Regions from separate parts of the Oceanobacter sp. ABM4_470 genome, predicted to be linked through region 2. Evidence: predicted binding sites of a transcription regulator. Region 2 holds the regulator's gene; each other region holds the start of a gene.
The links. The regulator PhoB, encoded in region 2, activates phosphate uptake and scavenging genes when phosphate is short. The targets are predictions, from matches to a motif close to TGTCATANNNNTGTCANA.
Positions count from the first base shown of each region.

Region 1 (10,148 bases), 1.4 Mb from region 2:
TGATTACCCAATTGTCCGAGCTGGTGGACGTCACCGTAGCGGATCAGGGCAATTCCCAGGTCAATGTGTACATCGGTGATGGTCAGCCGCTGGTGATCGGCAATATCTACAACGAGGTCTATGCCAATGTCGGTGAGTCCGATCCAACTCGCTATGCGCTGTATCTGCAAAACAGCGATCAGGTAACGGAAGTGACCGACAACCTCAGCGGTGGAACGCTGGGGGCATCGGTCGCTTTTCGCAACGAAATTCTCGACCCGGCGCTGAACTCGCTGGGCAAGCTGTCGCTGGTGATTGCTGAGCAGTTCAACGAGCAGCAAGCGCTGGGCCTGGATTACAACGGCGACCTCGGCATCAGCTTCTTTCAGGACATCAACAGCGATACCGCGGTGTCCCAACGAGTGTTTGGCTCCAATGAAAACGCCAACCCGGACGACCGTGAGGTGTCGGTTTACATTACTGACGCCGGCGCTCTGGGAACCTCTGATTACACCTTGTCTTTTAATGGCCCGACCGATTTCAACTACACCATCACCGACAACATGACGGGCGAACAGGTGGTGAAAGGGGCCTACGACGGCGACCTGCCCGCCGTGATTGAAATGGACGGTCTGGAAATTCGGCTGGAGGCAGGCAGCTTCCAGCAAGGCGACAGTTTTCAGATTATGCCGACCCGCAACGAAGCCACCAATATGGAGGTCGAGCTGCAACTGGCCGAGCAAATTGCCATGGCGTCCCCCATTATGACGGCGGCGTCCTATGGTAATCAGGGTGATGCTGAAATTACGGCGGGTGTTGTCAGCTCATTGGATACCCATGCCTTTAACGACGATGGCGAACTGGAACCTGAGCTGCTGATTCGATTCACCTCGGCCACCACCTATGAGGTGCTGGACAATTCCGACCCGGCCAATCCAGTCGCGCTGGAGCCACCGATTTCCAACCAGAAATACGTGCCGGGTGTGGCCAATACCATCAACCTCGGGTCGACCACGCAGACCATTGCCACCAGCTATCTGGACGAGCTGCCCGTCGCGGCCACTTATCAGGCACCGTCGCCAGCGGCGGAAGTGACTCCGGGTAATGGCTTCAACAGCCAGATGTTTGCCATCACCACCACCAACGCTGCGACCGGTGTGGTGACCGAACAACCGCAGCTGAATATCAGCGCCAACACCTCGGCCAAGGAGATTGCCGAGCAGTTGAGTTATTACAGCGGTGTCGAAGCCAGCGCCCAAACCACCTTGCAGCTGGCCAATTTTAACGACGATGACGACTTCCTTGGCATGGGCGTCAGCCTCAATGGCATTGAATTGACCGACACCTTGCCGTACGGCCAAACCAAATACAGCGAGGACTACCCGGAAGAAGTCCCCAACCCGATGACGCCCGAATTCATTGCCGATCGCATCAACAGCAATCTGGAGTTGCAGGGCATGGGCATCACGGCGGTATCCGATGGCGAAGTGGTGACCATCACGGCCATCAACGGCGAAGACCTGACCATTGAAATCAGCGGTGATGCGACCGACACCGTGGATGTCAGCAACGGCCAGGACATTGCCCTGACCAGCACCGGCAACTCACCGTACCGCGCTCTTAATGTCTACGAAGGCTTCGACTTTACCGAAGGCGGTCCTTACAGCTGGGAGTTCGAGGTAGAAGGACAGGGCACCTTCCAGATTGAACTGAGCGAAAACTACGCCACCGCCGACGACATGATTGCCGCCATCGAAGCCGCCATTGAAGAAACCGACTACCTCAGTAATGGCACTGTGGATGTGTCCATCGATGAACGTGGCGACATCAGCTTTCAATCGCGGCTGGAAATGAGCGGCACCGGCATTCACGGCTCAACCAAGGTGACGTTGGGTGGTCAGGTGACCATCACCGCTGATGAAGGCGTCAGTATCGAAAACGTTGGCCGCGGTAACAACCTGTTTGCCGCTGACCTTGGCTTTGTGTCCAGTGACATGGGTATCACGGTAGAAATCTCTGGCTCGGTGGTTGCGGGAGATGAATTCACCATTGGCAACAACACCGACGCCATTACCGACAGCCGCAATGGTGTCGCCATGCTTGCGTTCCAGTCGGCTGACTTGATCAACGGCACCAGCACACTGACCGAATCCTACTCCTCGCTGGTCGAGCAAGTGGGCTCGGTTACAGCCCGTGCCCAAAGCAACATGGAATCGGCCGAAGTGATTTTGGCCGCCTCTCGCGACGCCGTCAGCAGCATCAGCGGCGTTAACCTCGACGAAGAAGCGGCGGCCCTGATTCAGTACGAGCTGGCCTACAACGCCAACGCCCAGGTGATCCAGGTGGCGCGGGACATGTTCGATACCCTGATTTCGACCATCGGCTGATAGTCCGATCGTTTTAAAGAGGAAGCACCATGCGTGTATCAACCTTGCAAATTCACCGTAACGGGCTGGCCAATATGCTCAGCAATCAGGAAGCCCTGACCAAAACCCAACAGCAGGTGTCTTCCGGTGTGCGGGTGAATACGGCCGCCGACGATCCGATTGCCGCTGCCCGAATCCTGCAAATTGAGCAGCAGCTGGCCCTGACCGAACAGTTTGAAAACAACATGATTTCAGCCACCAACCGGCTGGAACTGGAAGAAAGCACGCTGTCGGCGGTGACCGACTATTACGACCGTTTGCGAGAATTGACCGTGCAGGCGGGGAGTGGCGTGTTGGCTCAGACCGACCGCGAGGCCATCGCCGCAGAGGTTGAACAAATTGAAGAGGCACTGGTGGAACTGTTTAACACCAAGGATGCCACTGGCGAATACATTTTTGCCGGGTTTCAGGGGGGCGAAGCGCCTTTCGTACAAAATGCCAATGGCCGCTACAGCTACGAAGGTGACGACGGCCAGCGCTTTGTCGCCGTTGGCAGTTCCACCACGGTGGCCACTGGCGATTCCGGTATCGACCTGTTTGTTGATATTCCATCGGCAGCGCCAACCTTCACCACCACCACCAGCCCACTGAATACGGGAACAACCAGTGTCAGCGCCGGATTCATTACCGATGACGAAGCCTTTGCCGAGTTCTACCCGGACGACATTGTGATTACGTTCAACGCCGACTCGGCGGTTGACCCGGCAGCGACTAACTACACTGTCACCCGGGCATCGGACGGCCGAGTCATCAATGGTTTGGAAAATCAGGTCTACGACGAAGGGGCCGAACTGAACATCAACGGCGTGACCTTGCAAATCAGCGGCGTGCCCGAGCCCGGTGATCAGGTGATTGCTGAGTCGACCCCCAAGCAAAGCATCACCGACACCATCTTCCGGTTTACTGAGGCATTGAACACGCTGACCAACGGCTCTGAGGATCAGGCGACACTCGATAATCTGATCGAAGATACGCTCAACAACCTCGATGCCGCTTTGGCGGTGGTATCCAGCACCCAAAGTAAAATTGGTGCGCGTCTGAACACCATTGAAAACACCGAACTGATGACGGCGGACATGAAACTGGCCAATCAGGAGGCACTGTCGGATTTGCGGGATGCTGACCTGGCTGAGGCGGTCAGCCGAATGACGTTGGAGTCGACCTTGCTGGAAGCCGCACAGCAAAGCTACACCGTGATCAGTAATCTGAGTCTGTTTAACAAACTGTAATCTGGCCAAAAATCGGGCCAGTTTCCCAATGAAATGGTGGGTGGTTTTCCACCCATTTTAAGGGGAAAGCACCAAAAGAGAGAGATTGAATTACGGATGTAACTGTTTAACAGTGCATTCGTACCATTTTTCGCTAAAAGTACTTGCTGTATTACGACCAAAGTCAGACACTTGGCCCCCTGAATAAAAAATAATTCTAATAATAATCAGGAGTCTCCTATGAAGCTGGCTATTGCCGTGCTGACGTCGGTTATTGTCTCTCTGTGTGCCGTTACGGTACACGCTGATCCCATCCAGATTCGCTTTTCCCACACAGTGTCTGGCAAAGCGCCAAAGGGCCAGATGGCCAAACACTTCAAAAAGCTGGTGGAAGAACGCCTGAAAGGGCGTGTGGAAGTCAAAATTTACCCCCGCTCGCTGATGTACCTGGACTCCGAGGTAGTGTCTGCGTTGCAGGAAGGCAAGCTGGAACTGGCTGCCCCTGCATTGTCCAAGCTCAAGCGTCTGACGCCAAAACTGCAGGTGTTCGACCTGCCGTTCCTGTTCAAGGACATGGCCGCAGTGGACCGCTTCCAGAATTCCCCGCAGGGCAAGGCGCTGCTGCAAGCCACCGTTGACCAAGGTGTATTGGGCCTTGGCTACCTGCACAACGGCATGAAACAAATGTCGGCCAATGACCCGTTGCGAGTACCGGAAGACGCCAATGGCAAACGTTTCCGCATCATGTCTTCCGAAGTGATCAAGGCGCAGTTTGAAGTGCTGGGTGCGGAAGGGGTGAAAGCCGCCTTCCCGGATGTCTTCAATATGCTGGCACGGGGTAAGGTGAATGGTCAGGAGAACACCTGGTCGAACATTTACAGTGCCCACCTGCATCGCCACCAGAAGTACATCACCGAAAGCAACCACGGCTTGCTGGACTACATGGTGATTACCTCTGCGGAATTCTGGCAGAACCTGCCAGCGGACATTCGTGTTGAACTGGACCAGATTATGGCGGAATCCATTACCTTTGGTAACCAGGTGGCTGCGACCAACAACGACGCAAACCGCCAATCGGTGATTGATTCTGGCACCAGTGAAATTGTGACCCTGAGTGATCAGGAACGCGCCGCGTGGGAACTGGCGATGGCACCCGTATGGCAACAGTTTGCCAATGAAATTGGCCCGGACCTGATTCTGGCAGCCAAGTCGTATAACCAGTAATTAGCCATTCCCGCAGTAACAACCCTTCTGAGATGCCCGGGGCTGAAGGCCCCGGGCATCTGCACCTCACAAACTCCCCAATCCGGTTGAACAATCCTGCCTGTAACGACTCTTTGAAGTGACACATTCACTTCCAACCGGAGTCTGATATGGAAGGACTGGACCAGCTGGCCAGTTACATGGCGGATTTGAATCTGCCCACCTGGGTCATTGCCGCGGGAATTTCGTTAGCGTCCCTGATTGTGTTTCTGGGGCTGAAAACCCTGTTGCTGGCGCGGCTGGCAAAAGTCACCGACAAAACCAAATGGTTCTTCGACTCGTTGTTCATGCGGGCGCTGGGCTTGCCGCTCACCATTGTGATTATTGGTTTTCATCTGGTGGTGTTGGAGCGCCTGTTCGAGCACTTTGACCTCAGCGGCAAGAACTTCGATTTGATTGCCAGCGTGATCGCCAAAATCCTGCTGGTGTTCGCCATCATCGTCTTTTTCGACCGGCTATCGGTTGGCACGCTGGATCATTACACCCGTCGTTCCCCCATTTTGTACAACAGTCAGGGGTTGGCACGGGGACTGGTTCGAGGGCTCATATTCAGCCTTGGCTTGCTGGTGTTGCTGGGCACGCTGGGCATTTCCGTCACTCCTATTATCGCCTCGTTGGGGATCACCTCGTTGGCCGTTGCGCTGGCGTTACAACCGACTTTGGAAAACTTCTTCTCCGGGGTTCAACTGCTGGTCGACAAGCCGTTCAAGGTGGGCGATTTTATTCAGCTGGAATCCGGCGAAATGGGCTATGTGCAAAAAATCGGTTGGCGTTCTACCTGGGTGAAAATGCTGCAAAACAACACCGTGGTGCTGCCCAACAGCCGAATCTCGGAATCCAAGGTCCTGAACTACGACTACCCGGCGAAGGAACTATCGGTGCTGGTGGAAGTGGGGGTTCACTACGACTCTGACCTGGAGCAGGTTGAACAGGTGACGCTGGAAGTTGCCAGAGCCATTTTAAAAGACATCGAAGGTGGTCAGTCGGAGTTTGAGCCGATGGTGATGTACCACACCTTTGGCGACTCCAGCATCAATTTCACCGTGGTGCTACGGGCTCTGGAATACGCCGACAGCTTTGTACTGAAATCAGAATTTGTGAAAAAACTGCACCGTCGTTACGGCGAAGAGGGCATCACCATTCCGTATCCAATTCGGGCACTGAACCTTTCTCAGGAGCAGGTGGACATCGACACCTTGATGCTGTCCCGTAAGCCTTCAGCCGCTGTGGCAGAGTCTGAGTCCGGTCCCGAAACAAAGCCCGGGCCAATACCAGAGTCAAAATCAGAGCCAAAACCCGAAGCCCTGAGCGACCGTCAGAAGCAGGCAATGGCGTATGCCAGTCAGCAACAGGATGTGGCCACAGAAAACGGTAATTCAGATGGGGAGAGTAGTGTTGATGGCAGTAGCTCGAATGGCCGTTAGGGGGTAGAGCTTAAGCCACACGGCAGACACAAAAACGCCCGCAAGATTGCGGGCGTTTTTGTCTGTTTCAGCAGACTCTGAAACCGGCTCTGTTACTTCTTGAACAGCTTTTGCAGTTCTTGCAGAGCCACAGGCCAGTATTCACGCAAGCTGGCAAATTCACGATCCAGCACTTCCATGTACTCATCGACATGTTCCACTGCATCGTGTTGTTCTGTCTGCTCGATACGAGCCAGACGATCTTTCAAATCAACCAAGCGGGCTTCCAGATTGGCGATCTTGTTTTCCAGTTCAGCTTTGCTTTCGTACATGGACCTACTCCTTACAGACCCAGCGCCTGACTGCCGCCAATCAGCACCAGTGGGGCGATGAAGAACACCAGCAGAATGTAGCCGCCTGCGTACAGCTTGTTTTCAACCGCAGCGTCAGCCAGTTTTTCTGCAGCGAACAATGGAATATTACGCAAGAACGGGATGCTGTAAATAAATACCACAGACATCAGGTTAAAGGTCAGGTGCACCAGGGCCACTTGAAGAGCGAATACTGCATTGGGGCCGGTTACTGCTGTGGCGGCCAGCAAGGCCGTTACCGTGGTACCAATATTGGCGCCCAGGGTGAACGGGAAGATTTGACGCAGGGTGAACACACCGCTGCCGGCCAACGGCACGATCAGGCTGGTGGTGGTGGAGCTGGACTGAACCAGAACAGTAATCAGGGTGCCGGATGCAATGCCGGAAACCGGGCCACGACCAACGGCAGAGTGAAGGATTTCTTTCGCTTTCCCCACCAGCAGGGCTTTCAGCAGCTTGCCGATCAGGGTGATGACGACAAAGATCAGGGCGATGCCCAGAACCACCATGACGATACCGCCGGCGGTGTCGCCCATCAGCGATTCGGAGTGGCCTTTAATAAAGCTTACCGGTGGCTTAACCAGTGGCTTGATGAAGTTCAGACCTTTCATCGACATGGAGTCAGCGCCTACCAGCATGGAGGATACCGACGCACCGATTTTTTCGAGGAAGCCGAACATGATTTCCAGCGGCAGGAAGATCATCACCGCCAGCAGGTTGAAGAAGTCATGCACGGTGGCCGCAGAGAAGGCGCGGCGGAATTCAGCACCCTGACGCACGTGGCCCAGGCTCACAATGGTGTTAGTGATGGTGGTGCCAATGTTGGCGCCCATGATCATCGGAATGGCAATTTGTACCGGCAGGCCACCGGCAACCAGGCCAACAATGATCGAAGTAACCGTACTGGACGATTGAATCAGGGCAGTAGCAACAGTACCGACAATCAAGCCAGTCAACGGGTTGCTGGCAAACTCAAACAATTCCTTGGCATGGTCGCCAGACGCCAATTTAAAGCCACTACCAATGGTAGATACGGCGACCAGCAGCAAATACACCAGGCCGGCAATTTTCAGCCAGTTGATCCAGTTCGCCTTGGGTGTTTGCTCAACAGCGACGGACGCTGCAGTTGCTGTAGTTTCATTCATAACGAAATTACTCGTAGATTGAAGGTCTGAAATAAAGTGCGCGGATGGTCTCCGAGAAATATTACAGTTTTGTTACAGCGACAGCTTTGACTGTCATAAAGTCTTCATAAAACTGAAATATTTCAATTTTGGCTCTAATTTGAGCTTTTGTGATGAAGATCTCATCGGCAGCGCGATGGTACATAAACGTTGCCAAAACTGACAGTTCAGTTTCTTGTCATCACTCAAACCATTGCTAATGAGCCGCGCTCTATTTTATTTCCAAACTGGAATATGAGTGTTTCTGTTGAAGGGTGATGCTTTTATACTGTGTGGCGACACCTGATCAGCAACACCCACTTATCACTCGGACTCTGCTATGGCTCGCTTTACCGGTACTGACGACTACATCGCCACTCCTGAACTTCAAATGGCTGTGAATGCCGCCATCACTTTGCAAAAACCACTGTTGCTTAAAGGCGAGCCTGGCACGGGCAAAACCATGCTGGCAGAGCAGTTGGCCAATGCGCTGGATACCGACCTGATTCAGTGGCACATCAAAAGCACCACCCGCGCTCACCAGGGCCTGTATGAATACGATGCGGTATCACGCCTGCGAGACTCTCAATTGGGTGTGGAAGGCGTAAATGACATCAGCAATTATATCAATAAGGGCAAACTCTGGCAGGCCTTTGAAGCTGATAAGCCGGTGGTACTGCTGATTGATGAAATTGACAAGGCCGACATCGAGTTCCCCAACGACCTGTTGCTGGAGCTCGACAAGATGGAGTTCTTTGTTTACGAAACCAGCGAACGGGTGGTGGCCAAGCATCGTCCCATCATTCTGATTACCAGTAACAATGAAAAAGAGTTGCCGGATGCTTTCCTGCGTCGTTGCTTCTTCCATTACATCGATTTTCCGGACCGCGATACCCTGCAAAAAATCGTCGACGTGCATTTCGATAACATCAAGCAGGAACTGGTCAGTGCCGCGCTGGAGGTCTTCTTCGATCTTCGCAAGGTGCCCGGCCTGAAGAAAAAGCCATCCACCTCGGAAATGATTGACTGGCTGAAACTGCTGATGGCCGATGACATTGGTCTGGACGCCTTGCAGGGTAAAAAGGGCACCGATGCCATTCCACCGTTACATGGCGCTCTGATCAAAAATGAACAAGACGTTATGCTGCTGGAAAAACTGGCCTTTATGAGTCGCCGTCGCGGTTAACGCCAGGGCCTGTTGCTATGTTGATTGATTTCTTTCAAATCGTTCGTGCTGCCGGTGTGCCGGTTTCTATCCGGGAATATCTGGATCTGATCAATGCCCTCAAGCACAACCTGGCGTTCGCGGATCAGGAACAGTTTTATCAGTTAACCCGGGTGTGTCTGGTCAAGGATGAGAAATACTTCGACCGTTTTGACCGTGCGTTCGCCGCTTACTTTGCTGGCCTTGAAAGCTGGCAGGGCAAGTTGGAAGAGCTGAACCTGCCGGAAGACTGGCTACGCAAGGAAGTAGAGAAGATTCTGTCGGAGGCTGAAAAAGCCGAGATTGAAGGATTGGGCAGCCTTGAGAAAATCATGGAAGCCTTGCGCGAGCGGCTGGAAAACCAGACCAAGCGCCATCAGGGCGGCAGCAAGAATATTGGTACCGGAGGCACTTCACCCTTTGGGGCCCATGGCTACAATCCCGAAGGCATTCGTATTGAACAGGGTCATAGCCGCCATAAAAAGGCGGTGAAGGTGTGGGAACAGCGCAATTACCGCAACCTCGACGACAACGTCGAATTGGGCATTCGTAATATCAAGGTGGCGCTGCGGCGTTTGCGGCAGTTTGCCCGTCAGGGTGCTGCGGATCAGCTCGACCTGGATGACACCATTCGCTCAACCGCCCGCAATGCCGGATATCTGGATTTGAAGCTGGTGCCTGAGCGCCATAATGCCGTCAAGGTGCTGTTGTTTTTCGACATTGGCGGTTCGATGGATGAACACGTCAAAGCCTGTGAAGAGCTGTTCTCGGCTGCACGGGCGGAGTTCAAGCACATGGAGTGCTTCTACTTTCATAATTGCTTGTACGAGTTTGTCTGGAAGGACAACCACCGCCGCTATCAGGAACGCCTCAACACCTGGGACGTGCTGCATAAATACGGCCCCGATTACAAAATCATCTTTGTGGGGGATGCCACCATGGCGCCCTACGAAGTGACTCATATTGGCGGCAGTGTCGAGCACTACAACGAGGAGGCGGGTGCCGTGTGGTTGCAGCGCGTGACCGACCAGTTCCCCCACGTCGCCTGGCTGAACCCGACACCGCACCATTGGTGGGGGCCGGGAGGGTCATTGGGTATGATTCGCCAGCTGATGGAAGACCGTATGTATC
Region 1 is NZ_JBSWTR010000001.1:1,913,492-1,923,639, reverse strand. It holds gene flgK (flagellar hook-associated protein FlgK) at 1-2,366, shown strand, start outside; gene flgL (flagellar hook-associated protein FlgL) at 2,396-3,634, shown strand; gene ACXADJ_RS08365 (DctP family TRAP transporter solute-binding subunit) at 3,854-4,837, shown strand; gene ACXADJ_RS08360 (mechanosensitive ion channel family protein) at 4,987-6,300, shown strand; gene ACXADJ_RS08355 (hypothetical protein) at 6,393-6,611, opposite strand; gene ACXADJ_RS08350 (Na/Pi symporter) at 6,623-7,795, opposite strand; gene ACXADJ_RS08345 (AAA family ATPase) at 8,154-8,999, shown strand; gene ACXADJ_RS08340 (vWA domain-containing protein) at 9,017-10,148, shown strand, end outside.
Region 1: ACXADJ_RS08350 (Na/Pi symporter) is a predicted target of PhoB. The motif match lies at 7,855-7,872, and genes of this name have one in related genera.

Region 2 (10,148 bases):
TTGCGGCTGGTGCAAGGGGACGTCGGCTCCGGTAAAACCCTGGTCGCCGCCATGGCCGCTTGCCAGGCGCTGGAAAGCGGTTTTCAGGTAGCCTTGATGGCACCCACCGAAATTCTTGCCGAGCAGCACTTTATCAATATGACCCGCTGGTTCGAGCCACTGGGCATCAAAACCGGCTGGCTGGGGGGCAAGACCCGCGGCAAAGCCCGTAATGAATCCTTACAGGCCATCGCCAGCGGCGATGCCCAACTGGTGATTGGCACCCATGCGCTGTTTCAGGACGAAGTAAAGTTCCAGCAGCTGGGGCTGGTGATCATCGACGAGCAACACCGTTTTGGCGTCCACCAGCGACTGTCGCTGAAGGAAAAGGGCAACCTCAATGGCCAGTCACCCCACCAGCTGATTATGACTGCTACGCCGATTCCACGGACGCTGGCGATGAGCGCCTACGCCGACCTTGATACCTCCATCATTGATGAGCTCCCCCCGGACGCAGCCCGATCCAGACCGTCGCAGTATCGGACAACCGCCGCGAAGAAGTGATCTACCGGGTGGCCAGTGCCTGTCAGGGCGGCGCCCAGGCGTACTGGGTGTGTACCCTGATTGAAGAAAGCGAAGCACTGCAATGCCAGGCCGCTGAAAACACCGCTGCCGAACTCACCGAACAACTGCCGAACTTGCGGATTGGTCTGGTCCATGGCCGCCTCAAGGCACAGGAAAAAGCCGCCATCATGGCGCAATTCAAGGCCCACGAACTCGATTTACTGGTGGCCACCACCGTGATTGAAGTAGGCGTTGATGTACCTAACGCCAGTTTGATGGTGATTGAAAACCCGGAGCGACTGGGATTGGCACAGCTGCACCAACTGCGCGGCCGCGTTGGCCGGGGCTCGGTCGCCAGCCATTGCGTGCTGTTGTACAAAACACCGCTATCAATGACCGGCAAACAGCGCCTGCAAGTGATGCGCGACAGCCAGGACGGTTTCTACATTGCCGAACAGGACTTGATGATTCGAGGCCCCGGCGAGGTACTGGGCACTCGCCAGACCGGCCTGCAAACCTTGCGGGTGGCCGATTTACAACGGGATGGCGAGCTGCTGCCAGCGGTACGCGAAATGGCGACACACCTGTGGAATAACCATCCATCGGTGGTCGATCCACTGATCGATCGCTGGCTTGGCGAAGCCGAACGCTTCGCCGGGGTGTAATCCGGTTCTCTCCCGACACCCGACACCCGACACCCGAGGCTGCGCGCCCCGCTCACTCCCGACTCCCAGCCTGACAGAACAAGCCAGTTTCGCCGCATCGGCGCAAAATTTTCCGCCAGCCTTGCCACGCTGAACTATATTTTTTTAATAGCCTGAGTATTCCGGAAGCCTGACGCCGCAGCCGTTGCTGCCAATCAGCACGCCTCCACGGACTCAGCGCCTCACCAAACGACAATTTGAGATGTTGGAGTAGGTAATGGCAATACCGGCCTCTGTGCAAAAGGTTCTGGACGAATGGAACGTCAAATACTCGATATCTGATGGTTTTCAAAACGAGCGGACGATGATCGAAACCGGATTCGGCACTACCCCAGGCAATTACGCCAAGGTTATTTTTCTCAAGGACAGCGCGAGCAAGGTACAGGTGGTGATTCCTGCCAACCGCATGCTCGACCTCAACCTGATTTCCCACCAGACCGGCCGTCAGTTCAGCGCCGTACCACCAGAAGAACTGGCACAGCTGAAACGCCAGTTAGGGCTGGATGATTTTCCGGCACTGCCGCAGCTGACCCGACTCGACAGCCTGGTAGACCGCAGCTTGCTGGAGTATTCCGAGCTGTTTATCCAAACCGGCCATGGCGACCAGCACCTGAGCATGCCAACCGACCAGTTCCGGGCACTGACCGCCAGCTCACAAATTGGCAACTACACCGCCGCCCTGCAAATCGATGTGCTGCACAACGACACCAGCGCCGATCAAGAAGATGTCCACGCGGCGGTGGAGCAATTTACCCCACTGCGTATTCAGCAGCGCCTGCAAGACACCCTCGACCTGCCACCGCTGCCGGAAACCGCCCGCAAGATCATTGAATTGCGGGTCGACCCCGACGCCGATACCGTCACTCTGGCGCGCACCATTGAAGTCGACCCATCGATTGCCGCCCAGGTGATGAGCTGGGCCCGCTCGCCCTACTACCGTTCACGCGGCAACATCAACACGGTGGAAGAAGCCGTGCTGCGAGTGCTGGGGTTTGATCTGGTGATGAACCTGTCACTGGGGCTTGCTCTGGGCCGCACGCTGAGCGTGCCAAGAGAAGGCCCACACGGCTACACGCCATTCTGGCAACAAGCGGTGATGGGCGCGGCACTGGCCAGCGAATTGACCCGCAAGATCAAGGGCAAGAAAAAGCCGGACAGCGGCTTGGCCTACCTGTGCGGCTTGCTGCACAACTTTGGCTATCTGGTGTTAGGTCAGGTATTTCCGCCGCAGTTTTCGCTGATCAACCGTCATATTGAAGCCAACCCCCACATCAACCGTTTCTACATTGAACGGCATTTGTTGGGGCTGTGCCGGGAACAGATGGCCAGCCTGCTGCTGGGCCAGTGGAATTTGCCCGCGGAGGCCGTAATGGCCATTCGTCAGCAACACAACCCGTTCTACTGTGGCGACCACGACAACTATGCCCAGCTGCTGTACGTCACCACCCGGGCACTGCGCCAGCGTGGCTACGGCGACGGCCCGATCGAGGCGCTTGATCCCAACGTACTGGACGCACTGGGTTTAACGCAGGAAACCGTCGACGAAGTCGCCGATGAGCTGATTGAACACGTGGGAGAGTTGGCTGATATGGTCACGGCGCTGTCTTCCTGACAGCCCGACCATCCGCGGTATCAGAGCGCTGTCTTCAAACGCCCTGACGGCCGTCAGGGACGAAAGATGTCCGAGTGCTTCAGCTCGGGAATCAGTTCCAGCAAGCCGTCCAGGCCCATCCGCCGCAAGTGGCGTTGGTTACGCTCGGGAATCCGCTCCGGGTGGCTTACCGACGCCAGAGCCTGCTCCATGTCGTCTTCCCGAATCAGGTGCAACATAGGGTAAGGAGAACGATTGGTGAAATTGCTCGGATCTTCCGGCGCTTCGCCTTCAAAGCAATATTGCGGATGAAAGGTCGCCAGCTGAATCACCCCTTCGTGGCCCATTTGCTGCAACAACTCGTCGCAAATCATGGCCCAGTTCCAGTACTCGTCAAAGTCCTGTAAGGCATGAGGTACCACAAACAAGGCGGTCGGAAGTTCGGCGGGATCGGCATCGACCACTTCGGCCAACAGATCCATGAATTCTTTGGTGATCTGGTTCAGATCGGAAGAGTCACTGACCCGAATGGCCAGTTGCGGCATAACCGGATGGGCGAAAGGACAGAGTCCCTCGCCCACCACCAGCCGGGAAACCCAAAGATGGGTTAATGCTTCGGCTGTCATCACTGTTGCTTATTGAACAGCGTCTTTCAGACCTTTACCTGGCTTGAAAGCAGGTACTTTGGCAGCAGGAATGGTGATAGCAGCACCAGTCTGTGGGTTTTTACCCTGACGCTCAGCGCGGTTACGTACTTCGAAAGTACCGAAACCGATCAGGCTTACGTTGTCGCCTTCAGCCAGAGCCTGAGCGATGCGGTCAGTGATCACAGTGATCACTTCAGACGCTTTTTCCTTGCTCAGGTCAGTTTTCTCTGCAATGGCCGCTGCCAATTCTGGTTTACGCATGAAATATCCTCTCTATGAAAGATACGGGTTATACCAACCCGATTTTAAAAATAAAGGCACACCTGTGAGCCCCGACCGTCCACAAGGTTCTGTAGAAATCACAAAAGCTCGTAAATGCCGTCGGATCTGATCCCGACAAAACCGATCAACCCGTGGCAAAAGCCGGTCGATGACGCTGACCGGGTCAACAGGGCTACACCATATCCTCGCCCAGCGGCTGAATAAAACAAATTGCCGTTTCAAGCCAGCATTGCCCAAATTGTAGCCTGAGCCGCATGGTTACTGGGACCGGCCGCCTAAGCTACTGTCGAAATCGGCGAAAATCAATGGAAGAAAGCCCGACTCTTGCCAGTATTTGTGATTTGGCGCATGCTCCGCCGCCATGATTTCCCCGATTGCCTGCCAAGCGCGCCCCTTTTTCACACCCGCTCCGCCGTGGAGCGGCCTGCACCGCAGCGCCGCGCTGCCATTACCGGCATCCCAGCGGCGCTGGCTGACCGACACCGGATCACTGACCTTGAGACTGTCCCGAATGGATCAACGCCAGTTCAGCGTCACACTCGTCAGCGAGCGTCAGGGACGTGCCAGTCCGATCGAAAGCCGCGACCTGGGCTTACCCACCAGAGCCCCTGTGTGGATTCGGGAGGTGCTGTTGCTGCTTGATGACGACTTGCAGGTTGAGGCACGTACCGTTATTCCGATGCGCTATTTGCGCCAATTGGGCAACCCGGTACGCCGTCTGGGTAACCGCTCACTGGGCAGCTTCCTGTTTCGCCATCCACAGCTGCAACGCCAGCCGATGCGGTTTTGCTGCCTGCCGAAGCACAAAAGCGCCAGCGGCCGCCTGCAAGACCTGATCACCAGCCCCTGGTGCCGCCGTTCGGTGTTTCACATTGGCACCAGCAAACTGTTGGTCAGCGAGGCATTTGCCAGTAACCTGCTCAGCGGCCAGCCCTGAAGGCCGCGCGCCAACCCGATTTCGACCCGCACCACAGTAAGGACCCCGATATGAAGCCGTTGACCCAAACCCTCGATCGAGTCTGGCCAGACTGGCACCAATGGGTTCAGATCACACGGTTCGACAAACCGGTGGGCTCCTATCTGCTGCTGTGGCCTACCTTTTGGGCCTTGTGGATTGCCGCTGAAGGGGTGCCAACGCTGGCCAACCTGATTATTTTCACGCTGGGCGTGTTCCTGATGCGCTCCGCCGGCTGTGTGATCAACGACTACGCCGACCGTGAAATAGACCGCCACGTCAAACGCACCAAAGACCGGCCACTGACCCAGGGCCGACTGACTGAAAAACAGGCGCTGATCGGCTTTGCTGTACTCTGTCTGACGTCGTTTGTACTGGTGTTGTTCACCAACAGCCTGACCATCTGGCTGTCATTTGGTGGCGTGGCGCTGGCGGCCCTGTATCCGTTTATGAAACGTCACACCTACCTGCCACAGGTGTTTCTGGGAGCGGCATTTTCGTGGGCGATTCCGATGGCGTTTGCCGCCGAAGCCAATCAACTGACCACCATCTGCTGGTTAATCTTTATTGCCAAACTGAGCTGGACGGTGGGCTACGACACCATCTATGCCATGGTCGACCGTGATGACGACTTGAAGATTGGCGTTAAAAGCACCGCCATCCTGTTTGGCGACATGGATGTGACGATTATCGCCACCCTCTACGCCGTGGCGCACTTATGCCTGTTTTCCGTTGGCAGCCAACTGCAACTACACTGGAGCTACTGGCTTTGCTGGCTGGCCGCTGGCGGCTTCATGGCCTGGCAAATCATCAACATCCGCAGCCGCGATCGCATGGGCTGTTTCCGTCAGTTTCGACTGGCGCATTGGTATGGCGTGATGATGTTGGCAGGATTGATTGCGGGCTATGCCCTGCGCTAAGCCCGGGCTTTGGCCAGGCCGCCCGCGAATGGCGCTGTCGACCGGCTTTTGACGAGTCGCTGACAATGTCACACCGCTGTAACACAAGGCCAGTGTAATACAAGCCGCCTATTAATATTGTGTGACAATTTTGTGACGAGCAACCTATGACTAAAGCTGGCAAAAGCGTCTTGATCGTAGACGATGAAGCACCGATTCGTGAAATGATCGCCGTGGCCCTTGAAATGGCCGGTTACGAATGCATGGAAGCGGCTAACGCTCAGGAAGCCCATGCACAAATTATCGACCGCAAACCCGACCTGATTCTGCTCGACTGGATGCTGCCTGGCACCAGCGGAGTAGAATTTGCCCGTCGTCTGAAGCGTGAAGATCGCACCGCCGAGTTGCCGATCATCATGCTGACCGCCAAAGGCGAGGAAGACAACAAGGTTCAGGGGCTGGAAGCCGGTGCCGACGATTACATCACCAAACCTTTCTCCCCTCGTGAACTGGTTGCGCGCCTGAAAGCCGTACTTCGCCGTTCAACCCCACAGGGTATCGAAGAACCGATTGAAGTCAGCGGCCTGCTGCTGGACCCGGTTTGCCACCGCGTGACCTCGTTCGACAAGCCGCTCGACATCGGCCCGACCGAATACCGCCTGTTGCAATTCTTTATGACCCACCAGGAACGTGCCTATTCACGTGCACAGTTGCTTGATCAGGTCTGGGGCGGTAACGTTTACGTCGAAGAGCGCACCGTGGATGTTCATATTCGTCGACTGCGCAAGGCGCTGGGTGAAGCCCATGAACATATGATTCAAACCGTTCGTGGCACCGGCTATCGTTTCTCTACAAAAGTTGCCTGATATTCAATGAATCCAATTTGGCGCAGGGAGTTGCGTCGCGTGTTTTACCTGTTGGTAATGGGCGTGGCGCTGGGTTACTACCTCGACAACCCCTTCATCGGCATTTGCGCCGTACTGGCTGGCTATATTGGCTGGCACTGGTTACAGCTCTACCGCCTTAACCAATGGCTTGAAGATGGACAAAGCTCCTTATTGCCCCGAACCCTCGGGATCTGGGGCTCCGTCTTTACCCAGACCCAGCGTTTGCAGCAACGCAGCATTAAAAACCAGCAGCAACTGCAAGGCGTGATCAACCGTATTCAGGACTCTACGGCGGCCTTAAAAGACGCCGTGATGATGGTCGACTCCACCGGGGCGCTGGAATTCTGGAATCAGGCCGCTGAAGGCTATCTGGGCTTGCGCCATCCGGTCGACCTCGGCCAGCCGATCACCAACCTGATCCGTACGCCGGAATTCAAATCCTACTTTGAACAAGCCGACTACCGCGAACCGCTGGTGATCAAATCGCCGGTAAACCCGCAACTGTCGTTGCAGTTCAACATCACCCTGTTTGGCCGCCGTGACCGCTTGATTCTGGTACACGACATCACCCGCCTGAAACAGCTGGAACAAATGCGCAAGGACTTCGTTGCCAACGTCAGCCACGAACTGCGCACCCCACTGACGGTGATTTCCGGCTATGTCGAAACCATGCAAATGGGCGCCGACATGCTGCCTCCGCGCTGGGCCCGCATGCTGCAACAGATGAACAGCCAGAGTCACCGTATGGGCAACCTGATCAAGGATTTGCTGATGCTGTCGCAGCTGGAAACCAGCCAGGCCAAGGATGAACAAAGCATCGACGTCGAAGCCATGCTGCAATCGATCGAAACCGATGCCCGAGCGCTCAGCAATGGTCGCCATCAGGTCAATCTGGTGCATGCCGACAAGCAGCGCTTGACCGGCAACTACAACGAGATTCGCAGTGCCTTCTCAAATCTGGTGTTCAACGCGGTGAAATACACCCCGGACGGTGGCTCCATCAACATTGAATGGCGCCAAACCCGACATGGCGGCTGTATGAGCGTAAAAGACAACGGTATTGGCATTGCCGCACACCACGTGCCGCGCCTGACCGAACGTTTTTACCGCGCCGACCCCAGCCGTAGCATTGAAACCGGCGGTACCGGTCTTGGACTGGCCATCGTCAAACACGTGCTGCTGCACCACCAGGGCGAGCTGAAGATCGAAAGTGAGGAAGGCAAAGGCAGTACCTTCAGCTGTGTGTTCCCGCTGAAGCGTATGACCGACGGCGTCGCTGACGCGACTAGCGACAACGAGCAATAAAGCGCGACAGGGCGTCCATTTTTTCGGGGTCGTCATCGACAATCCGGATGCGGATCTGAATGGTTTCGGCATCCGGATGCGGCTCCTGTGCTTGCAACATCCGCACAAAGCCGTTAATCCGTGCAATCACCTCTTGCTGGTCATCGGTGATATCAATCACCACCTGTTCCAACAACCCCGGCACCTCACCGCTGCGCTTGAAGACCCCCAGCAGCTCAATCAGGTTCATGTCCTTGATCACCAGCTTGGCTTCGCCACCGGACGCAAACCGCACCACTGCAAGTCCCATCGCCTTGCCACCACCCTTGGGCTTTTTCTCTGCCGCCGCAGCCGGTTGTCCGGCCAGCAGCGGCGACCCGGCAGCAGGCTGAGCCTTGGCAGGCGCTGAAGGTTTAGCCGGGCTGGCACTACCGCCCATCAAGACCGACGCACCGCCCATGTCCCCGGCAACCTTCTGTTCAGAGGTTTTCACCGGCCGTACTTTCAGGTGCCGAAACACCATCCGGGTCAGCTTGTCGACGAAAGCATCGCGGGTAAATGGCTTGCCGATGTAATCCGACACCCCCGCTTCCACCGCCTTGACCACATGATCCTTGTCGCCCCGGCTGGTGATCATCATAAACGGCGTTTTTTCGTGCTGGCTTTGCGAACGCATCCATTGCAGCACTTCCAGCCCCGACATTTCAGGCATCTCCCAGTCGCACAGCACCACATCCACCTTGTGGCTATTGAGCATGGCCACCGCTTTCTTGCCATTAATGGCTTCCACCAACTGGCAATTCGGGTAGGTTTGCTTGACGGCTTTTTTCACCAGATCGCGAATAAACGCCGCATCATCTACCAACAGAAAGGTTAACTCGGCCATGCCTTGTGCTCCGCACCAGAAAACGCAGGTCCCCCTGCCTGATTCCTCAGCGTAGACGAGGTTGACGCTGCTCGCGCTCCATCTGCCACATGGTGGCACCAATGACCGCCGCCGGTGGCACCAGACAATTGAGTACCGGCACAGCCATCAGCAAGGATACCGATGCACCAAAGCCATAGGCCGTCCAACGCGTCTCGGCAACAATCTTGCGGCTGCTGCGGAAATCTTTCTGATGGTTATCGAGGGTGTAGTCACTGTATTGCAACGACATCACCCAGCTACCAAAGGCAAACCAGACAAACGGCATCACCGGAATCAGCAACGGCAGCAACAAGGGAATCACAAACAGCAGCAGATAGCGCGGCATGTAATAGGCCATTTTCACCAGTTCGCGGCCAAGCGTACGGGGAATCAGGCTGGCCAGACTCTCCTCCGGCGCGACAATGCCGTAACGCTCTTCAATCTTGCCCGCCAGCAAGCCGTAAAACGGGCTCGCCAGCAGCAACAAAATGGCCGAAAAGAAGTAGCCCGACACCATCACCGACAGCAACACCGCAACCGGCACAATCAACCACGCCAGCCAGGCCCACCAGCCTTCGTGCAGCCAGTCCATGCCGGTGACATAACCCACCGCCCAATACACCCCGGCGGTCAGAATCACCAGGTTCATCAGAATAGGCAGCCATACATAACGGCGAATGCCCGGTTCATTCAGCAGCGCAAAGCCTTTCAGCAGATACCCTGCCCCACTTACGAGGTTGTCTTTCATTTCCAGTCCGTGCAACAAATTGACAGTTTTTATACAATGCGCGCCCCATTGCGCAAGAGACACACCCACCATGACGCCTGATCGTCTTGACCGAGTGGTATCCACCCTCAATCGTCGGCAACCCGACCTCACCGTGATTACCGACGAAGTCTACAAGTCCCACAACCAGGCGGCCATTGCCCGTACCTGCGATGCCTTCGCAGTACAGGACCTTCACGTGGTGTGGCCAAGCCGTGGCAGTGGTGATTTCCGCATGAGCAACGCCACCGCAGCAGGCTCCGGCAGCTGGGTAACGGTCAACACCCACGACAACATCGAAAGTGCCATCACCGGCTTGCAGCAACAGGGCTTCCGCGTGTGCGCTGCGCACCTGACCGACCGTGCGACCGACTTCCGCGACTACGATTTCACCCAGCCAACGGCGCTGCTTATGGGCACCGAAAAGGAAGGCGTCAGCGATACCGCCGCCGAACTGGCCGACGAACACCTGATCATTCCGATGTACGGTATGGTACAGTCGTTTAACGTTTCCGTCGCAGCGGCTATTATCCTTCATGAAGCCAGCCGTCAGCGGGAAGCCGCCGGCATGTTCGACCAGCGCCGCATGAGCGACGAGCGTTTCGAGCAGCTGCTGTTTGAATGGTGCCAGCCTTCGGCCACCAAACTGTGTCACAAGTACAAATTGCCGTATCCGGCACTGC
Region 2 is NZ_JBSWTR010000001.1:3,341,539-3,351,686, forward strand. It holds partial or broken gene recG (ATP-dependent DNA helicase RecG) at 1-1,208, shown strand, start outside; gene ACXADJ_RS14720 (HDOD domain-containing protein) at 1,465-2,859, shown strand; gene ACXADJ_RS14725 (DUF1415 domain-containing protein) at 2,913-3,464, opposite strand; gene ACXADJ_RS14730 (HU family DNA-binding protein) at 3,474-3,746, opposite strand; gene ACXADJ_RS14735 (chorismate--pyruvate lyase family protein) at 4,129-4,704, shown strand; gene ubiA (4-hydroxybenzoate octaprenyltransferase) at 4,755-5,642, shown strand; gene phoB (phosphate regulon transcriptional regulator PhoB) at 5,789-6,487, shown strand; gene phoR (phosphate regulon sensor histidine kinase PhoR) at 6,494-7,813, shown strand; gene ACXADJ_RS14755 (response regulator) at 7,794-8,678, opposite strand; gene cysZ (sulfate transporter CysZ) at 8,725-9,447, opposite strand; gene trmH (tRNA (guanosine(18)-2'-O)-methyltransferase TrmH) at 9,518-10,148, shown strand, end outside.

Region 3 (10,148 bases), 2.9 Mb from region 2:
GGTGATCTTCAGCTCGGTGAACCACTGACGGTGACCAGCTTGCTTCATGTGGTGCTTACGACGCTTGAACTTCATGATCTTCACTTTCTTGTGACGACCGTGAGTAACGACTTCAGCAGTCACTTTAGCGCCTTCAACAACAGGAGCGCCAATCTTAACGTCATCGCCGTTACCAATCAGCAGAACCTTGTCCAGTTCAACGGCTTCGCCAGTAGCCACTTCCAGTTTCTCAACTTTCAGGGTCTGACCTTCTTCTACACGGTATTGCTTACCGCCAGTTGCTACTACAGCGTACATAATGTTCTCCGCTTTTTCGAAATACCAGGGGACGAATTCAACCCTGATGACTGTCCGATTCGGCTACTTGGCGTATGATCTGGCTTGCCGATGGCAACGATCATGACGAACCTGCTTCTACTGGGAACGCTCTGGTTACCATATGGCAGGGAGCACAAATTCGGGGCGCGAGACTATACCCCAGCACGCTAACCGTTGCAAGCCAATGAAATAAGCTGTTTCTTGACAGTAACGGCCCCGCTCCATAGGATTTGCGGCAATTTTTCAGGGACCACAACACCATGCCTGCTTCACTTGATTTGCCTGCCGACATGACACCCGCTATGTCACTCAATGACGTACTGGAACTGGTACAACGCGATTTTTCTGCCGTCGACAGCCTGATCAACGAACAACTGGAATCCCGCGTACCGCTGGTTGAAAAGATCGCCGACTACATCGTCAACAGCGGCGGCAAACGCGTGCGTCCATTAATGGTATTGCTGGCTTCCCAGGCGCTGGGCAAATGCGACGAAGGCGCGGTAAAACTGGCTGCCATTATCGAATTCCTGCACACCGCTACCCTGCTGCACGACGACGTGGTCGACACCTCCGACATGCGCCGCGGCAAGCCAACGTCCAACGCCAAGTGGGGCAATGCGCCATCGGTACTGGTCGGCGACTTCCTGTACAGCCGCTCGTTCCAGATGCTGGTTGAACTGGGCAATCTCAAGGTGATGCACATTCTGTCTGGCACCACCTGCATCATTGCCGAAGGCGAAGTGATGCAACTGACCAACGTCAAGAACCCCAACATCACCGAAGAACAGTATTACACTGTGATTCAGGGCAAAACCGCACAGTTGTTTGAAGCTTCCACTCACGGTGCCGCGGCACTACTGGAAGCACCGGAAGAGATTCAGGAAGCCCTGCGCCAGTACGGTAAAGAACTGGGACTGGCGTTCCAGCTGATCGATGACGTTCTGGATTACGAAGGCGATGCCGCCGAACTGGGTAAAAACGTCGGCGACGACCTCGCCGAAGGCAAACCCACCCTGCCACTGATTCACGCCATGGCGCACGCTGACGAAGCCGGTCGAAAACTGGTTCGTCAGGCGATTCGCAAAGGTGGTCTGGACATCATGGACGAGGTCATGGCCGTGGTAAATGCGACCGGTTCGATGGAATACACCCGCCAACAGGCCTATAACTGCGTCCACCGGGCCGAACAGCAACTGGAACTTTTGCCCGATTCTGAGGCCAAAGAAGCCTTGCGCGCCCTGGCACGCATTGCGGTCAGCCGTACCAACTGATTCGCCGGGTTGTCGGCGCATAACGAGATTGGAGTACACCATGCGTCAGAGAACCCTTGAAACGGTTTCTGCACATGCCTTTTGGCCGCTCAGCGCGAGCCCAACCATCAATAGTGTTCTAGCCACCCTGGCAACGCTACTATGCCTGCTGTTTGCATCACAGACACATGCCGGTCTGTTTGATCAGGAGCCTGAATTCCTGCCAGTCGATCAGGCCTTCCCTCTGGACGTCCAAACCGACGGCGGCCTGCTGGTCGCCAACTGGAATACAGCCCCCGAGTATTACCTGTACCAGCACCGCATATTCCTGCAGCAAGACGGCCAGAAGTACCTGCCAAGCTACTTCTCCCTTGAGGGCAAACCCAAGTTCGATGAGGCTTTTGGCGACATCATTGCCTACTACGGCCCACTGGAAGTGCTGTTTCCGCTCGACAATCTGAAAGCCGGACCAGTGACCCTCAATTACCAAGGCTGTGCCGATGCAGGCTTGTGCTACCCACCTCAAAAAGTCGTCGTCGACCTTCAGTCTGCTGACATTGCAGCCGCCAAAGCCAATGCCGCTGCCAAGGCCAGCACAGCAAAAGCACAAACCAATAGCCAGGCCGACCCAGCCAGTAAAACCACCTCAAACACCAGCGATCAGAGCCGCAGCCCCCAGAACAGCGTGGATTCCAGCCCGCGAAATTCATGGTTTGAAGGTTCCATATGGACCACCATCGGACTGTTCTTTTTGCTTGGCATCGGCCTGACGTTTACGCCATGTGTACTGCCCATGATTCCCATCATGACCTCCGTCGTGATGGGGCAAAACCAGCAGATATCCGCCCGCCGAGGCTTTGTGTTATCGACCACCTATGTGCTCGGCATGGCCATTACCTATGCCGCTGCTGGCGTTGTTATGGGCCTGCTGGGCGCTGGGGCAAACATTCAGGCCTGGATGCAAACCCCGTGGGTACTGATACTGTTCGCAGCCTTGTTCGTACTGCTGTCACTGGCCATGTTCGGCATCTATGAACTGCAATTGCCCAGCGCCCTTCGCAACCGCCTGAACAACGCCAGCCAAAAACAATCCGGCGGCCATATCGCCAGCGTTTTCCTGATTGGTGTGCTATCCGCGCTGGTGGTTTCTCCGTGCGTATCCGCCCCTCTGGCCGGTGCACTGGTCTATCTCAGCACCACCGGCGATGTTCTGTTGGGCGGCGCTGCCTTACTGGCTCTGGGCCTTGGCATGGGCGTGCCGCTGATCGTTCTTGGTACGACGGGTGGCTCGATATTGCCAAAAGCTGGCGGCTGGATGGAACAGATCAAGGTGTTCTTTGGCATCCTGCTGCTCGGCGTCGCCATCTGGCTACTGAGCCGCATTTTGCCGGGGCCAATCGTCCTGTTGCTGTGGGGTGTTCTGACAGTCGTCTACGGCGTGGCACTGGGCGCTCTGGAGCCTGCCAGCGGCAAACAACGCGTCATCAAGGGCGCTGCCGTATTGCTACTGGTTTATGGCATAGCGGCTACATGGGGGGCCCTGCAAGGCAACCATGACCCGCTCAAGCCGCTGGGCAATACCATAAGCTATACCGGAAGCAACGCCGCTTTTGAGTCATATGGGAATACCCCACAAAACAGCGGGCAGTCACTGTTTTTCAAAACCGACTCAGTCGAGGATGTTAAGCGCCTGATCGACAACAGCCAGCAGCCAGTGATGCTAGATCTATACGCCGACTGGTGTATCAGCTGTAAAGTGATGGAAGACGAGATTTTTTCCCAGCCCGACGTGCAACAGCGGCTTTCGCACGTGCGCTGGGTGCAACTGGATGTCACCGACAACACCGACGAACAGATTGCCTTCCTGCAAAGCGTGGCAGTATTCGGACCTCCGACCATTCTGTTCTACGAAAACGGTGCCGAACTTGCGTCATTACGACTGGCAGGAGAAGCCAATAAAGCAGAATTCCTGCAACACATAAGCCCGCTCAGCCAACCCTGAGCGGCTTTGATTCCCATCCAGACCCACTCTGACAAAACCCTGCTGTGGCTTGAAAGCGGGTCGCCCCACCCCAACTTTAAGCTCCATACATCGTATTTATGGAGCATCCCATGCTGTACACCTGTCCATCCTGCGCCGCCATCAATCGCATTCCTGCAGACAAACAAAACCAGCAAGGCCAATGCGGCAAGTGCAAACAGGCACTCTTCAACAGCCAACCGAGCGAACTGAACGACGCCGACTTCCAGCGTTTTATCGACAAAAACGAACTGCCGGTACTGGTGGACTTCTGGGCTGAATGGTGCGGTCCATGCAAGATGATGGCACCCATCTTCAAGGAAGTTTGTGGTGATATGCAGCACCAACTGAGGTTTGCCAAAGTCGATACCGAGAAGGCCCAACTGGTCAGCCAGCGCTACGCCATTCGCAGCATCCCGACGTTGATTCTGTTCAAGGGTGGCAAAGAAGTAGACCGGCTGGCCGGCGCCTTGCCCGCACCTCAGCTGAAACAGTGGATTGCAACCGCCTTACAAAAAGCCTGACGCTTTATGACAAGATCAGCAGCCGTGACCTGAATCAAGCTGTCGAACAGATGTCCAAGATAGTCTGAAAGCAAATCGAACAGGAGGCTTCAATGAGCATTGAACCACATGATCTGCACCACGACTTTCCGGAATTCAACGAGCAAATCAGCGAGTTGAAAGTCAGTAACCGTCACTTCGCCAAACTGTTTGACGAATACACGGCGATCGACAAGGAAGTGCATCGTATCGAGGAGCAAAAAGAGGCAGCCTCAAACGCGACACTGGAACAACTGAAGCTAAATCGAGTGGCCCTGAAAGATGAGCTGTACGCCATGCTCAGCAAGGCCGCCACAACCGCCTGAGCGCTTCAGCGACCAGCACCACTCACCAGTAGCAGCCAATAAAAAACGGGACATCAGTCCCGTTTTCTAACCGTCCAATCCAGCATGAACTGACAATCAGCCAGAAGTAGCGATCAGATTGGCGTTTTCCGCTTTCTTCTTGTTGTGACCTTCCCAAACACCCGTCACTTCCTCACCAGCCGCCTGAGCGTCCGCATGGTAGGAAGAGCGAACCATTGGGCCAGAAGTCACACGGCTAAAGCCCATTTGCTTAGCGATATCACCCAGCTCCTTGAACTCTTCCGGGGTAACAAAGCGATCCACCCCCAGATGATCACGGCTTGGCTGCAAGTACTGACCCAGCGTGATGTGATCGATGTTATGGGCACGCATGTCCTTCATCACTTCAATCACTTCTTCGTTGGTTTCACCCAGGCCCAGCATCAGACCGGATTTGGTCACTACATCCGGACGACGCGCCTTGTACTCTTTCAGCAGCGTCAGAGACCACTGGTAGTCAGAGCCCGGACGGCTCTTCTTGTACAGGCTTGGAACAGTTTCCAGGTTGTGGTTGAACACGTCTGGCGGAGTCTGTTCAAGAATATCCAGCGCCACTTCCATACGACCACGGAAGTCCGGCACCAGTACTTCAATCTGGATGTTCGGGCTACGCTCGCGGGTTTCGGTGATGCAGTTGGCAAAGTGCTGGGCACCGCCATCACGCAGGTCATCACGATCAACTGAGGTAATCACCACGTAACGCAAGCCCATGTCGGCAATGGCAATTGCCAGGTTCTTCGGCTCATCCAGATCCAGCGGGTTCGGACGACCATGACCAACGTCACAGAAAGGACAACGGCGAGTACAGATGTCACCCATGATCATGAAGGTTGCGGTACCGCCACCAAAACACTCACCCAGGTTCGGGCAGCTGGCTTCTTCACACACGGTGTGCAGCTTGTGCTTGCGCAGCTTTTCCTTGATTTCAGCAATCTTCGGGGTAGCAGGGATACGGACCCGAATCCAGTCCGGTTTACGCGGCATTTCCTCGGTTGGAATTACCTTGATCGGAATACGCGCTACCTTGTCGGCACCACGGAGCTTTTGACCCTGAATGGTTTTTTGCTTTCTTTCTGTCATCGGTTACCCCTGCCTGACGAACCTCAGGATCACTGTGGCTCGAACACTAATTCGGATACTTTGAGAACGGAGCGGTAGCTCCGGACGGAATTGCGCGGATTATGCGCAAACCTCCGCTGTTTCGAAACCCAATTGCTTGATCAGCTGCTTTTCCAACTGCTCAGCAACGGCTTGCCAACTGGCCGCCTCTGGGTCTGTCGACTCATTTTTTACCTGAGTCATCTGTAGCCCGGCATAACCGCATGGGTTGATGCGCAGAAAAGGCTCCAGATCCATATCTATGTTGAGTGCCAGTCCGTGGAAGGTTTTGCCATTGCGGATACGCAGCCCCAGCGAGGCAATCTTGCGACCGTCAACGTAAACGCCCGGCGCGTCCGGTTTGGCGGCAGACTCAATGCCAAAATGCTTGAGCGCTTCAATGATGGAATCTTCCATTACAGTCACCAGCTGACGCGGGCCTATGCCCAGCCGTTTGATGTCCAGCAACAGATACACCACAAGCTGGCCGGGACCATGATAAGTCACCTGACCACCGCGATTGGTCTGCACCACCGGAATATCACCCGGCATCAGCACATGCTCGGCCTTGCCAGCTTGCCCCTGGGTAAACACCTTGGGATGCTGCAATACCCACAGTTCGTCAGGGGATGTCTCATCACGGTTTTCGGTGTAGTCGACCATCTGATCGTAAGTGGACTGATATTCCACCAGCCCAAGGCGACGAATTCGAGCGGTTGCCATTTACAGAACCATATGCACCAGTTGATGGCCCTTCAGCTGCTCATGCAGCGCCTTCAGCTGCGCTTCACCGGTCGCAGTGATGTATACCGTCATCGAGCGGAAATTGCCTTTTGAGCTGTCCCGAACCATCACCTTGGCATAATCAAAACCCGGTGCATGCACTTCAAAGATCTCCAGCATCAGGTCCTTGAAATCGTCCGCACCCTTGCCAACCACCTTGACCGGGTAGTTTTCACAAGGAAATTCAATTTTTGGTGCTTCCTGCTCCGCTACTTGCTTCCCGTCTGCGCCAATCAGTGCCATTTTGTTACCCCAGCAAACGCGCGAAGAATAGTTGAATCTGGCCCATCAGACGGCCAAAGAAACCGGCTTCCTCAACTGCATTCACAGCAATCAGAGGACGCTCGGCAATCAGTTCGCCGTCTTTCTTGACGGCCAGAGTGCCAATGGTTTCGCCAGCAGCAATCGGGGCTTCCAGATATTCATTGGTTTGCAGCTCGACACTCAGGTCACCGACCGTGCCGCGCGGGATTGTCAGGAACAAATCTTCCTGCAAGCCCAACTGAACCTGATCCTGCTCACCCAACCAAACCTTGCGCTGCTCCAGCACATCGCTGGCGCTGTAGAGCTTGTGGGTCTGGTAATAACGGAAACCGTACGCCAGCAGCTTTTGGGTTTCCTGCGCTCGCGCAGCGTCGCTACGGGTACCCATCACTACCGCAATCAGGCGCATGTCGTCACGCACAGCGGACGCCGCCAGACAGAAACCGGCAGCATCGGTATGGCCGGTTTTCAGACCATCTACCGACGGGTCACGCCACAGCAGCTTGTTGCGGTTTGGCTGACGAATGTCGTTGTATTCAAAGTACTTCTCGGAATACAGGCCGTAGTAATCCGGGTGATCGTTAATGATGTGCAACGCCAGCGTGGCAATATCATGGGCCGTGGAGTAGTGATCATCCGCAGGCCAACCAGTGGCGTTAACAAAATGACTGTTGGTCATGCCCATTTGCTGGGCGTACTGGTTCATCCATTCGGCGAAGGCGTCTTCCGAGCCAGCGAAGTATTCCGCTACGGCTACCGACGCATCGTTGCCGGACTGAATGATAATGCCGCGCAGCAAATCGATCAGCGGCACTTCGGTGCCCTCGCGCACGAACATCTTGGAACCGCCCTTACGCCACGCCTTGACACTGATTGGCACCAGCGTGTCGTCTGTGACATTGCCCTGCTCCAACTCGTGAGCCGCAATGTAACTGGTCAGCATCTTGGTCAGACTGGCTGGCGGCAGCTTCTCGTCGGCATTATGCTCGACCAGAATATCGCCACTCTGAGCGTCCATCAGAATATAGGCCTTGGCATCCAGATCAGGAGCACTTGGCACAATCACAGCTGCCGAAGAACAGGCAGCACCAAACATCAAAATCAAACTGGCAAATAAACGCATCGCTTTGAACATGTTACCGGTTGAATGAAAGCCGGGCATTGTAGCACCGGCTGTGGAATATTGCAGCGGCCGCTCTGCTGCGCCATCGGCATAATTCATAACGATCGAGCCGCCACGAATGACAAAATGCATGTCGCCGCTGTAACAGAATGGTCACGCAACCGTAATATTGGTAATTGAGAGCTCGTAACGGCCAGCAAGCCAGCACCACCGACAGATGACTCGTGAGCCAGAAAGACCCGCAGTCACACAACTGTCACGGGATACGGCTGATTGCTCAACCTAGACTCGCCCCAATTACAACCTTGAACCTGAACCCAAATAGGACCGGAAGTTCCATGCAACGATTTGTCATCCGTAACCTTCGCCGGCTGATCGCAGGCTCATTGGCAGCAGGTAGTCTGATTACTCTGCCTGCCCATGCCGTTGGCGGCTACGCCACCCCGGATTATCAGCAAGGTGAAGCCTGGCTGGCCAATCGACTCGCCATGCCAGCCCCGGCTACCCGCGCCCGCAACCTGATTCTGTTTCTTGGCGACGGCATGAGCGTCACCACACTGACGGCAGCGCGGATTCTTGAAGGCCAACAGCAAGGCATGTCCGGCGAAGAAAACTTTCTGTCGTTTGAGCGTTTCCCTTATTCAGCACTGGTCAAAACCTACAACACCAACCAGCAAACGCCCGACTCCGCTGGCACCATGAGCGCCATCGTCACCGGCGTTAAAACCCGCGCGGGCATGCTCAGCATAGGCCCCGAACAACTGCGCGCCAGCTGCGATGGCCAACAAGCCCACGAGCTGACCACCCTATTGGAATACGCCAGCCAACAGGGCATGGCCACCGGGGTAGTTACCAGTGCCCGACTGACCCACGCCACGCCTGCGGCCACCTATGCCCACACCTCAGAACGCGACTGGGAAGCCAACAGCGACCTCTCAGAAGAAGCCCTGGCCAATGGTTGTGAAGACATTGCCAGCCAGCTGATCAGCCGTGGTTTCGCCCACGGCCTCGACCTCGCCCTCGGTGGTGGTCGCCGTAATTTTGTGCTGGAGGCCACTGGTGGCGTGCGCACCGATCAGGATTTAACCAGCCAATTCACCCGGCAGTATCCCGATGGCCAATATCTGGCGAGCCGAAATGACCTGTTCCATATGTCCGCCCGAACCCCGATTCTGGGCCTGTTCGCCGACAGCCACATGGCTTATGAGAACGACCGTGATGACAGCCAGCCGTCGCTGCAGGAAATGACCTTTGCAGCGTTGCAGGTATTACAGCAACAGACTCGCGGCAGTGATCAGGGCTATGTGCTGATTATTGAAGGCGCACGGATTGACCACGCCCACCACGCCGGCAATGCCTATCGTGCCCTGACCGACGCCATTGAAATGGCCAGGGCGGTCGACTTTGCCGACCGCATGACCAACGACGCTGACACACTGATTGTGGTGACCGCCGACCACAGCCATACCTTGTCGTTTGCGGGCTACCCCGACCGTGGCAACAACATTCTCGGGTTAGCGAAGTACAAGGGCGTCAGCACCAAAGCCGACGACGGCGCCCCTTACACCACCCTGGGTTACGCCAACGGCATGGGGGCCAGCACCTTGCCGCCACAACAAACCACCACAGATACGCCGCGCCAGCTGGGAAGAATCCCCTGGCACAACGACATTAACTGCAGCCATCCAAACTTCTACCAGGCAGCACTGGGTCAACGCAGCAGCGAAACCCACGGCAGCGACGATGTTGCCCTGCACGCCAAAGGGCCAGGCAGCCAATGGTTCCGTGGCCTGCTGGAACAAAACACCATTTTTCATCTGACCAGCCGCGCGCTGAACCTGACCACTCAAATGCCGGTAGCGGCCCAGTCCGGGGAGAACCTGTAACATGACGTATTTATTCCCCCACTCATTGCGTCGCCCTCAGGGTCAGAGAAACAGCACCCTGACGGCGGCACTGATGGCCTGCACCGTTGCCCTGCTAAGCGGCTGTGCCTCCACAGGACCGGATCAAGGCTCAGCGCAGCGCACTGACAACACGCCATTAATGTCCGGGCTCACCCAGGTTGCCAGCCCAACCAGCACCGGAGAGTGGTATCACAATGGCCAGCAACAGGCCGACCGTCGCCAGCAGCAGGCCGCCAACACAGGCATGGCCAAAAATGTTGTACTGGTGATCGGCGACGGCATGGGGATCACATCTCTGACGTCAGGTCGAATCTACAGCGGCCAACAGCTCGGACTGGATGGCGAGGAATACCACCTGAGCTTTGAAAGCCTGCCTTACTCGGCGTTGGTCAAAACCTACAACACCGACCTGCAAACCCCGGATTCCGCCGGCACCATGACCGCCATTATGACTGGCACCAAAACCCGCGCCGGCGTC
Region 3 is NZ_JBSWTR010000001.1:452,204-462,351, reverse strand. It holds gene rplU (50S ribosomal protein L21) at 1-297, opposite strand, end outside; gene ACXADJ_RS02060 (polyprenyl synthetase family protein) at 621-1,589, shown strand; gene dsbD (protein-disulfide reductase DsbD) at 1,630-3,570, shown strand; gene trxC (thioredoxin TrxC) at 3,681-4,112, shown strand; gene ACXADJ_RS02045 (HP1242/YdcH family protein) at 4,205-4,456, shown strand; gene lipA (lipoyl synthase) at 4,553-5,575, opposite strand; gene lipB (lipoyl(octanoyl) transferase LipB) at 5,675-6,316, opposite strand; gene ACXADJ_RS02030 (YbeD family protein) at 6,317-6,619, opposite strand; gene ACXADJ_RS02025 (D-alanyl-D-alanine carboxypeptidase family protein) at 6,624-7,763, opposite strand; gene ACXADJ_RS02020 (alkaline phosphatase) at 8,102-9,649, shown strand; gene ACXADJ_RS02015 (alkaline phosphatase) at 9,651-10,148, shown strand, end outside.
Region 3: ACXADJ_RS02020 (alkaline phosphatase) is a predicted target of PhoB. The motif match lies at 8,007-8,024, and genes of this name have one in related genera.